Regions from separate parts of the Streptomyces gobitricini genome, predicted to be linked through region 1. Evidence: riboswitches for the same ligand, from Rfam matches in the RefSeq annotation. Region 1 holds a riboswitch; the other holds the start of a gene.
What was found. A riboswitch is a leader RNA that binds a small molecule or an ion and turns the genes downstream of it on or off. The one in region 1 is predicted to bind glycine.
Positions count from the first base shown of each region.

Region 2: it holds a riboswitch for glycine, as region 1 does, so the genes downstream of both, gcvP (aminomethyl-transferring glycine dehydrogenase) here and gcvT (glycine cleavage system aminomethyltransferase GcvT) in region 1, are expected to answer to the same signal.

Region 1 is NZ_BAAASR010000024.1:53,703-58,997, reverse strand. It holds gene ABD347_RS21775 (L-serine ammonia-lyase) at 1-318, opposite strand, end outside; gene glyA (serine hydroxymethyltransferase) at 475-1,734, opposite strand; gene gcvH (glycine cleavage system protein GcvH) at 1,747-2,124, opposite strand; gene gcvT (glycine cleavage system aminomethyltransferase GcvT) at 2,195-3,310, opposite strand; glycine riboswitch at 3,466-3,558, opposite strand; gene ABD347_RS21755 (AAA family ATPase) at 3,732-4,397, shown strand; gene ABD347_RS21750 (enhanced serine sensitivity protein SseB) at 4,472-5,212, shown strand; gene ABD347_RS21745 (enhanced serine sensitivity protein SseB C-terminal domain-containing protein) at 5,249-5,295, shown strand, end outside.
Region 2 is NZ_BAAASR010000026.1:8,959-14,253, forward strand. It holds gene ABD347_RS22670 (MerR family transcriptional regulator) at 1-64, shown strand, start outside; gene ABD347_RS22675 (DNA polymerase IV) at 121-1,704, shown strand; gene ABD347_RS22680 (PRC-barrel domain-containing protein) at 1,632-1,997, opposite strand; glycine riboswitch at 2,112-2,211, shown strand; gene gcvP (aminomethyl-transferring glycine dehydrogenase) at 2,395-5,280, shown strand.

The sequences.
Region 1 (5,295 bases):
GGGGATCTCGTGCGCGCCGAGCAGGTTGATGCGCTTCTCCGTCTTGATCCGCTCGACCTCGTCGTCGGCGGTCTCGACGTCGACCGTGCGCGGCGAGTCGCCCTCCAGGCCGAGGAGGACGGCCTTGGGGGTGCCGTGGCCGTGGCCGGTCGCGCCCAGCGAGCCGTAGAGCTCGGCGCGTATCGAGGCGGTCGGGGCCAGCAGGCCCTCGTTCTTCAGCCGGCGCGCGAACATCCGGGCGGCGCGCATGGGGCCGACCGTGTGGGAGCTGGACGGGCCGATGCCGATCGAGAACAGGTCGAAGACCGAGATGGCCACGGGGGACTCCTTGGTTGGAAGACGTCGCTGTCTGCCGGGGTGGTGCGGGACAACGGGTGGGGCGTGGGGCGGGGCAAGACACGGGGCACCGCACTCACTGTCCAGTGTGCGCGGTGCCCCGCAGATCAGTCTGTTAGTTACGTAACGCCGTAACGGCTACAGACCAGGGTAAAGCGGGTGCTTCGCGGCGAGGGCCGAGACCCGGGCCTTGAGCGCGTCCGCGTCGTACGCCGGCTTCAGCGCCTCGGCGATGATGTCGGCGACCTCGGTGAAGTCCTCGGCCTGGAAGCCGCGCGTGGCCAGGGCCGGGGTGCCGATCCGCAGGCCCGAGGTGACCATCGGGGGCCGCGGGTCGTTCGGGATCGCGTTGCGGTTGACGGTGATGCCGACCTCGTGGAGCCGGTCCTCGGCCTGCTGGCCGTCCAGCTCGCTGTTGCGCAGGTCGACCAGGACCAGGTGCACGTCGGTGCCGCCGGTCAGGACCGACACGCCGTACTCGGTGACGTCCGGCTGGACCAGGCGCTCGGCCAGGATGCGGGCGCCGTCCAGGGTGCGCTGCTGGCGCTCCTTGAACTCCTCGCTCGCCGCGACCTTGAACGAGACCGCCTTGGCGGCGATCACGTGCTCCAGCGGGCCGCCCTGCTGGCCGGGGAAGACCGCGGAGTTGATCTTCTTGGCGAGCTCGGCCGTGGACAGGATCACGCCACCGCGCGGGCCGCCCAGCGTCTTGTGGGTCGTGGTGGTGACCACATGGGCGTGGGGCACCGGGTTGGGGTGCAGACCGGCGGCGACCAGGCCCGCGAAGTGGGCCATGTCGACCATCAGGTACGCGCCGACCTCGTCCGCGATCCGGCGGAAGGCGGCGAAGTCCAGCCGGCGCGGGTAGGCCGACCAGCCGGCGACGATCAGCTTCGGCCTGGACTCCTTGGCGAGGCGCTCGACCTCGGCCATGTCGACCTGACCGGTCGCGTCGTCGACGTGGTACGCGACGACGTTGTAGAGCTTGCCGGAGAAGTTGATCTTCATGCCGTGGGTCAGGTGCCCGCCGTGGGCGAGGTTCAGACCCATGATCGTGTCGCCCGGCTTCAGCAGCGCGAACATCGCGGCCGCGTTGGCCTGGGCGCCCGAGTGCGGCTGGACGTTGGCGTGCTCGGCGCCGAAGAGCGCCTTGATGCGGTCGATGGCGATCTGCTCGACGACATCGACGTGCTCGCAGCCGCCGTAGTAGCGGCGGCCGGGGTAGCCCTCGGCGTACTTGTTGGTCAGGACGGAGCCCTGGGCCTCCATGACCGCGACCGGAGCGAAGTTCTCCGAGGCGATCATCTCGAGGGTGGACTGCTGACGGTGGAGCTCGGCGTCGACGGCGGCGGCGACGTCCGGGTCCAGCTCGTGGAGAGGGGTGTTCAGAAGCGACATCGGGGAGGGTCCTTAGCTGCCGGAGAACTCGGTGTACTCGTCGGCGGAGAGCAGGTCCTTCGGCTCCTCCGTGACGCGTACCTTGAACAGCCAGCCGCCCTCGAACGGGGCGGTGTTCACCAGCGACGGGTCGTCGACGACATCCTGGTTCGCCTCGACGACCTCGCCGGTCACCGGGGAGTACAGGTCGCTGACGGACTTGGTCGACTCCAGCTCACCACAGGTCTCGCCCGCGGTCACCGTGTCGCCGACCTCCGGGAGCTGGACGTACACGACGTCGCCGAGGGCGTTCGCCGCGTGCTCCGTGATGCCGACCGTCGACACGCCGTCCTCGGCGGCCGACAGCCACTCGTGCTCCTTGCTGAAGCGCAGCTGCTGGGGGTTGCTCATGACTGGGATTCTCCTGTACGCGGGGGAGTGCTGGTGAACGGGGTGGTGAACGGCGGAGTGGTGCGGACGGTCACTTCTGGCGCTTGTAGAAGGGCAGCGCCACGACCTCGTACGGCTCATGGGTACCGCGGATGTCGACCCCGACGCCCTCGGTGCCCGGTTCGGCGTGCGCCGCGTCCACGTACGCCATGGCGATCGGCTTGCCCAGCGTCGGCGACGGGGCGCCCGAGGTGACCTCGCCGATCACCTTGCCCGCGGCGACCACGGACATGCCGGCGCGCGGGACGCGGCGGCCCTGGGCGACCAGGCCCACGAGCTTGCGCGGCGGGGCGATCTGGGCCCGCTCGGCGGCGGCCGACAGGGCCTCGCGGCCCACGAAGTCGCCCTCCTTCTCGAACTTGACCACCCGGCCGAGCCCCGCGTCGAACGGGGTCAGGGAAGTCGTCAGCTCGTGCCCGTACAGCGGCATGCCCGCCTCCAGGCGCAGCGTGTCGCGGCACGACAGCCCGCACGGGATCAGACCGACGGCGGCCCCCGCCGCGGTCAGCGCCTGCCACAGCTTCTCCGCGTACCGCGGCTCCACGAACAGCTCGAAGCCGTCCTCGCCCGTGTAGCCGGTACGGGCGATCAGCGCGGGGACGCCCGCCACGGTGCCGGGCAGCCCCGCGTAGTACTTCAGCCCGTCCAGATCGGCGTCGGTCAGCGACTTCAGGACACCCGGGGACTCCGGGCCCTGGATCGCGAGCAGCGCGTACGCGTCGCGGTCGTCCCGTACGACGGCGTCGAAGCCGGCGGCGCGGGCGGTCAGCGCGTCCAGCACGATCTGCGCGTTGGAGGCGTTGGCGACGACCATGTACTCGGTCTCACCGAGCCGGTACACGATCAGGTCGTCGAGGATGCCGCCGTCCTCCCGGCAGATCATCGTGTAGCGGGCGCGGCCGACACCGACGCTGCCGATGTTGCCGACGAGCGCGAAGTCCAGGAGGTCCGCGGCCCGCGGTCCCGTGACGGTGATCTCACCCATGTGGGAGAGGTCGAAGAGTCCGGCCTTCGTACGGACGGCGTTGTGCTCGTCGCGCTCGCTCCCGTACCGCAGCGGCATGTCCCAGCCCGCGAAGTCGGTCATGGTCGCGCCCAGCGCGCGATGCACGGCATCGAGGGCGGTCAGGCGGGGGGCAGTGCTCATGGATGTGGCTCCCAGGTCCCAAGGACGGGCATGGCTCGAAGACGATCCTCCCCATCTGTCATCGGAACCTGAGAGGTTCACCGTGACCGCACGGGGGCGGCCTTCGGCTTGCACCTTGGGTGGAGCCGCCACGGCGGCCCGCTTTTCAGATCTGCCTCATCCACGCGGTACGGGGCCTGAGAGATTCAAGGGAGGAACTTGCTCCTTCGGCGCCCGGGTGGGACCCGGGACTCTCCCGCGCGGATTCGAGCGGCCGGTATGCGGTTGTGTACGCACGTGTGTGCGTCGGCGCGCACATCATTGCACGAGGGTTCTCCTCGGCAAATCGCTTGTGGCTTATTACCCCTTCTTTACACTTCTTGGGCAAGGGTCGGGTCAGCCGGCCCGGGGACCCGACAGGGCCCTAGCAGGGGGAGTAGCGATGACGTTGCAGCGGGGCGAGGCGTACGCGACGACCGCGGGCGTGCCCGCCCAGCCGGGCCTGCCCGCTCGGGGCCGTGCGGCGGCCGCCGCGCTGCCGGTCGTACGCGACCTGCGGGACCGGCACGGCCGGGTCCCCAGGACGCTGACCTTCGCGGCCGGCGACCTGGTGGTGGTGTCGGGCCTGCCGGGCAGCGGCAAGTCCACTCTGATCGCCCGGACGGCCCAGGAGCGCGGCATCGACTCGCAGGACGCCCGGGAGCGGTGGGAGCGCAGGATGCCCGGCCTTCTGCCGTACGCGGTCTACCGCCCCCTCGTCCGGCTCGCGCACTACGCGGGACTGCGGCGGGCGCTGCGCTCCGGGCGGAGCGTCGTCGTCCACGACTGCGGTACGCAGGCCTGGGTGCGGCGCTGGCTCGCCCGGGAGGCCGCGCGGCGGGGCAGGGCCCTGCACCTGCTCCTGCTGGACGTCACGCCCGGCACGGCCAAGGAGGGCCAGCGCGAGCGGGGCCGCGGCGTGTCCGGGTACGCCTTCGGGCGCCACCGCAGGGCGGTGGGCCGGCTGGTCCGGGACGCGGAACGGGGCGTCGTGCCGCGCGGGTGCGCCTCCGCGGTGCTGATGGACCGGCCCGCGGCGTCCGCGCTGACCCGGATCACGTTCCTCTGATCCGCCGCACGGGTGCCCCGCGTTAGGGTGCTGCGGGCAGCGGCACGCACGCGCGGAGAGGACCAGAAGCACCAGTGGACACTGCATGGCCGGGCAACGAGCTGGAAGAGGTGCTCGCCGCCTCGCTCGGCGAGCCCGCGGCCGGAGGACGGATCGTCGAGGTTCTGGGCCGCAGTCACGTCTGGGTGCCCCTGCCCAACGGCGGCGCCCCCGACCGCCCGAACCTGGACCTCCCGACGCTCGAGATCGACGGGCAGGCCTATGTGCCGGTCTTCAGCTCCGAGGCGCAGTTCACCGAGTGCGTCGGCGCCCACATGGCGTACGCCGTCGCCCCGGCGGTCGAGTTCGCGCGCGGCCTGCCGCCCCAGCTCGGCATCGCCGTGAACCCGGGCGGTGCCGTCGGCGCCCCCCTGCCGCCGCCCGCCGTCGCCGAACTGTGCCGGACCGGCCGCACCCCGCTGGACGGCCCCGCGAGCGGCGCCCGCGTCCGCCTGTTCGAGCCGGACTGGCAGGAGGACCCGGTCGACTTCCTGTCGGCCGCCGCCGCCGAGTTCGACGCCACCGGCACGGTCCTGACCGCCCGCCGCTGCCTCGCCAGCGTCGAGGGCGACAGCCCGGCCCTCTTCGTCGGCGTGCAGCTCTCCTCCTGGGAGGGCGCCGACCGTAACGTACCGATGGACGCCCTCGGCCGGGCACTGGGCCGGACCCAGGTGCCGTGGCCGGTGAACCTGGTCCTGCTCGACGTGGCGCAGGACCCGGTGGGCGACTGGATGCTGGAGAAGGTACGGCCCTTCTACCAGCGCGGGCACGCATAAGCTGGTCGGGTGGACGGAAGAGGGGCGGGACCCAGGGTGAGCGCGTCAGGCACCGCGGCGGCCGGGCAGGTCGAGCACATGCT
Region 2 (5,295 bases), on a different contig from region 1:
GACGCTCGTGGGGCAGAACCCGTCGGACGAGCTGGCGCGCCGGAGGCGTGACAGGGCCGTCTGATGGCCCCGCCCCCGCGTGCGGGGCGATTGTCAGTGGCGTAGGGCAGCATCGATGGTGTGAGAGCCGCGCCGACGATCCTGCATCTGGACATGGATGCCTTCTACGCGGCCGCCGAGCAGGCGGCGAAGCCCAGTCTGCGCGGGAAGCCGGTGGTCGTCGGAGGGCTGGGGCCGCGCGGGGTCGTCGCCACCGCGTCGTACGAGGCGAGGCGTTTCGGGGTGCACTCGGCGATGCCGATGGCGCAGGCGCGGCGGCTGGCGCCGAACGCCGCGTACCTGGTGCCGCGCTTCTCGCTGTACCGGGCGGTGAGCGAACAGGTCATGGAGCTGTTGCGGCGGCTGTCGCCCCTCGTGGAGCCGCTCAGCCTCGACGAGGCCTTCGTGGATCTGGAGGCCGGGGGCTCGGCAACGGACGCGGTCACCGCGCGCGCGGCCGGCGAGCGGCTGCGCGGGGACATCAGGGCGGTCACGGGGCTCACCGGGTCGGTGGGACTGGCCGGCTCCAAGATGATCGCGAAGATCGCGTCCGAGGAGGCCAAGCCGGACGGGCTGGTGCTGATCGAGCCGGGGACGGAGCGGGAGCTGCTGGGCCCCAAGTCGGTACGGATCCTGCCGGGGGTGGGGCCCGCCACGGGTGAGCACCTGAGACGGGCCGGGATGACGACGGTGGCGGACCTGGCCGGGGCGGGTGAGGACGAGCTCGTACGGCTGCTGGGAAAGGCGCACGGGGAGTCGCTGTACCGGATGGCGATGGGGTACGACGACCGGCCGGTGGTGGCGGAGCGGGACGCCAAGTCCGTGTCGGTGGAGGACACCTTCGACGTGGACCTGCACGACCGGGTGCGGGTGCGGATGGAGGTGGAGGGGCTGGCCGAGCGGTGCGTGCAGCGGTTGCGGGGCGCGGGGCGGTCGGGGCGCACGGTGGTGCTGAAGGTGCGGAGGTACGACTTCTCGACGCTGACCCGGTCGGAGACGCTGCGGGGACCGACCGACGACCCCGTGGTGGTGCGGGAGGCGGCGGCGCGGCTGCTGGAGGGGGTGGACACGACCGGTGGCGTGCGGTTGCTGGGCGTCGGTGTCACGGGTCTCGCGGACTACACGCAGGAGGACCTGTTCGCCCAGGCCGCGGCGGAGCGTGCGGATGCGCGGGCGGACGGGGCGGAGGTGGAGCGGCCGGCCGGGGTCGCCGGGGGCGCGGTGTCGGCGGGGCGGGGCGGGGAGGGCGGCTCGGGGGCCGGCGGGCCGGGTGTGCCGGCGGCGGAGGTGGTCGCGCCGGCCGCGCCCGGTGACCGCGAGGGCGGCCGGCTCTGGGCGGGTGGCGCGGAGGGGGCGGCGGGCCCTGCCCGAGGGGTGGCGGGTGCGGCGGAGGCGGGCAGGGAGGAGCGGCGGTGGGTCGCCGGGCAGGACGTGCGGCATGCCGGCTACGGGGCCGGGTGGGTCCAGGGCAGCGGGCTCGGGAGAGTGACCGTGCGCTTCGAGGAGCCCTGGTCGGAGCCCGGGAGGGTGCGGACGTTCCGGTCCGACGACCCGGACCTGGAGCCGTCCGATCCGCTGCCTCTGGTGCCGGATCAGTCCTCCTGGCCGGCGAGCCTGCCGAAGTCCCGGTCGGTGGACGGGGGCGGCGGAATCGCCAGGCCGTAGTGGTGGTAGAGCTGGAGCTCCTGCTCGGGCGAGAGGTGACGGCCGACGCCGAAGTCCGGCGCGTCCTTGATCAGGGCGCGCTCGAAGGGGACGTGCAGGCCGTCCTCGGCCACGTCGCTGGGTTCGAGGGGGACGAAGGCGTCGCGGCTGAACAGGCCCGTCCGTACGGCCGCCCACTCGGGCACGCCCGTCGCGTCGTCCAGGTAGACCTCGTCGATTGTTCCGATCTTGTGGCCGTCGCGGTCGAAGGCCTTGCGGCCGATCAGGCTGCGCGGATCGATGTCGGTCTGCACGGTTCCTCCAGATGGTCGCAACCGCTCCTCACGTACTACCAAAGTGCACATCGGTGACGTCGGCCACTCGAGGGATCGGGCGCGGACCGCGCTGGTAGGCTGGCAGACGGCCGCTGACCCCGTGCGGGAGAGTCCTCCGGAGAATCCTTTCGGAGGCGCCGAAGGAGCAAATCCTCCCCGGAATCTCTCAGGCACCCGGTACCGCACGGACGAGGTCACTCTGGAAAGCAGGGCGGGCGTCGGACGGCATCCGCTCTCACCGACGGTGAAAGCCGGTCCGTCCCGTTCCCGGGAGGTGCCGGTGAAGCTCTCAGGTCGAGATGACAGAGGGGGAGGCCGTCCGGGCACCCGCGCCGTGGTGCCCCTCGCAGGTCGTATCGACCAGGAGGCCTCCGCAATGACCGCCAACCGCATTCCGCTCTCCGTACTCGAACAGGGCATCCCGTTCGAGCAGCGGCACATCGGGCCCGACGAGGAGGCCCGCGCCAAGATGCTGGCGCAGGTCGGCTACGGTTCGCTCGACGAGCTCACGGCCGCCGCGGTGCCGGACGTGATCAAGAGCGCCGAGGCCCTCGGTCTGCCCGACGCGCGTACCGAGGCCGAGGTCCTGGCCGAGCTCCGCTCGCTCGCCGACCGCAACCAGGTGCTCGCCCCCATGATCGGCCTCGGCTACTACGGCACCTTCACGCCGCCGGTCGTCCTGCGCAACGTCATGGAGAACCCCGCCTGGTACACCGCGTACACGCCGTACCAGCCGGAGATCTCGCAGGGCCGCCTGGAGGCGCTGCTCAACTTCCAGACGATGGTCGCCGACCTGACCGGTCTGCCCACGTCCGGCGCCTCGCTGCTCGACGAGGGCACCGCCGCGGCCGAGGCGATGTCGCTGGCCCGTCGCGTCGGCAAGGTCAAGAACGGTGTCTTCCTGGTCGACGCCGACGCCCTGCCGCAGACCATCGCCGTCATCGAGACCCGCGCGGAGCCGACCGGTGTCGAGGTCGTCGTCGCCGACCTGAGCGAGGGCATCCCGGCGGAGGTCGCCGAGCGCGGTGTCTTCGGCGTGCTGTTGCAGTACCCCGGTGCCTCCGGTGCCGTGCGGGACATCAAGGCCGTCATCGACCAGGCGCACGAGCTCGGCGCGGTCGTCACCGTCGCCGCCGACCTGCTGGCGCTGACCCTGCTCACGTCGCCCGGCGAACTGGGTGCCGACATCGCGGTGGGCACCACCCAGCGTTTCGGCGTGCCGATGGGCTTCGGCGGTCCGCACGCCGGTTACATGGCCGTGCGCGACACGTTCGCCCGCAGCCTGCCGGGCCGGCTCGTCGGCGTCTCCGTCGACGCCGACGGCAACAAGGCGTACCGCCTGGCGCTGCAGACCCGTGAGCAGCACATCCGCCGCGAGAAGGCCACCAGCAACATCTGCACCGCACAGGTGCTGCTCGCCGTCATGGCCGGCATGTACGCCGTCTACCACGGTCCCGAGGGACTGCGGCAGATCGCCCGGCGTGTCCACCGCTACGCGGTCGTCCTCGCCGAGGGCCTGCGAGCCGGGGGCGTGGAGGTCGTGCACGGCACGTTCTTCGACACCGTGACCGTACGCGTGCCCGGCAAGGCGGCCCAGGCCGTCGCCGCCGCCCGCGAGAACGGGGTGAACGTGCGCCTCGTCGACGCCGACCACGTCTCCGTGGCCTGCGACGAGACGACCGGCCGCGCCCAGATCGCCGCCGTGTGGGACGCCTTCGGCGCGCGCGGTGACATCGAGGCGCTGGACGCCGCCACCGCCGACGTCCTGCCCGAGGCGTGCCTGCGCTCCGACGAGTACCTCACGCACCCCGTCTTCCACGCGCACCGCTCCGAGACGGCGATGCTGCGCTACCTGCGCAGGCTGGCCGACCGTGACTACGCGCTGGACCGCGGGATGATCCCGCTCGGCTCCTGCACCATGAAGCTGAACGCGACCACCGAGATGGAGCCGGTGACCTGGCCGGAGTTCGGCCACATGCACCCCTTCGCGCCGGTCGACCAGGCGCAGGGCTACCTGACCCTCATCCGTGAGCTGGAGGAGCGCCTCGCCGAGGTGACCGGCTACGACAAGGTCTCCATCCAGCCGAACGCCGGTTCGCAGGGCGAGCTGGCCGGTCTGCTCGCCGTCCGCGCGTACCACCGTGCCAACGGCGACTCGCAGCGCACGGTCTGCCTGATCCCCTCCTCCGCGCACGGCACCAACGCGGCCAGCGCCGTCATGGCCGGGATGAAGGTCGTGGTCGTCAAGACCGCCGACGACGGTGAGATCGACGTCGAGGACCTGCGCGCCAAGATCGAGCAGTACCGCGACGAACTGTCCGTGCTGATGATCACCTACCCGTCCACGCACGGCGTGTTCGAGGAGCACGTCGCGGACATCTGCGCCCAGGTCCACGAGGCCGGCGGTCAGGTGTACGTGGACGGTGCCAACCTCAACGCCCTGGTGGGGCTGGCGAAGCCCGGCCAGTTCGGTGGCGACGTCTCGCACCTGAACCTGCACAAGACGTTCTGCATCCCGCACGGCGGCGGCGGCCCCGGTGTCGGCCCGGTCGGCGTCCGGGAGCACCTCGCCCCGTACCTGCCCAACCACCCGCTCCAGCCCAGCGCGGGACCGGACACGGGCGTCGGCCCGATCTCGGCCGCCCCGTGGGGCTCGGCGGGCATCCTGCCGATCTCCTGGGCGTACGTACGGCTGATGGGTGGCGAGGGCCTCAAGCGGGCGACGCAGGTCGCCGTCCTCGCGGCCAACTACATCGCCAAGCGCCTGGAGCCGCACTACCCCGTGCTCTACACCGGCCCGGCCGGGCTCGTCGCCCACGAGTGCATCGTGGACCTGCGGCCCATCTCCAAGACGACCGGCGTCAGCGTCGACGACATCGCCAAGCGGCTGATCGACTACGGCTTCCATGCCCCGACCATGTCGTTCCCGGTGGCCGGCACGCTGATGATCGAGCCGACCGAGAGCGAGGACCTGGCCGAGCTGGACCGGTTCTGCGACACGATGATCGCCATCCGCGCGGAGATCGAGAAGGTCGCGTCGGGCGAGTGGCCCGCGGACGACAACCCGCTGCGCAACGCCCCCCACACGGCGGCCGCGCTGGGCGGCGAGTGGTCGCACGCGTACAGCCGTGAGGAGGCGGTCTTCCCGGCCGGTGTCTCGGCGGCGGACAAGTACTGGCCGCCGGTGCGCCGCATCGACGGAGCGTTCGGCGACCGCAACCTGGTCTGCTCCTGCCCGCCGCTGGACGAGTACGACAACTGACGGCGACGGCGAAGG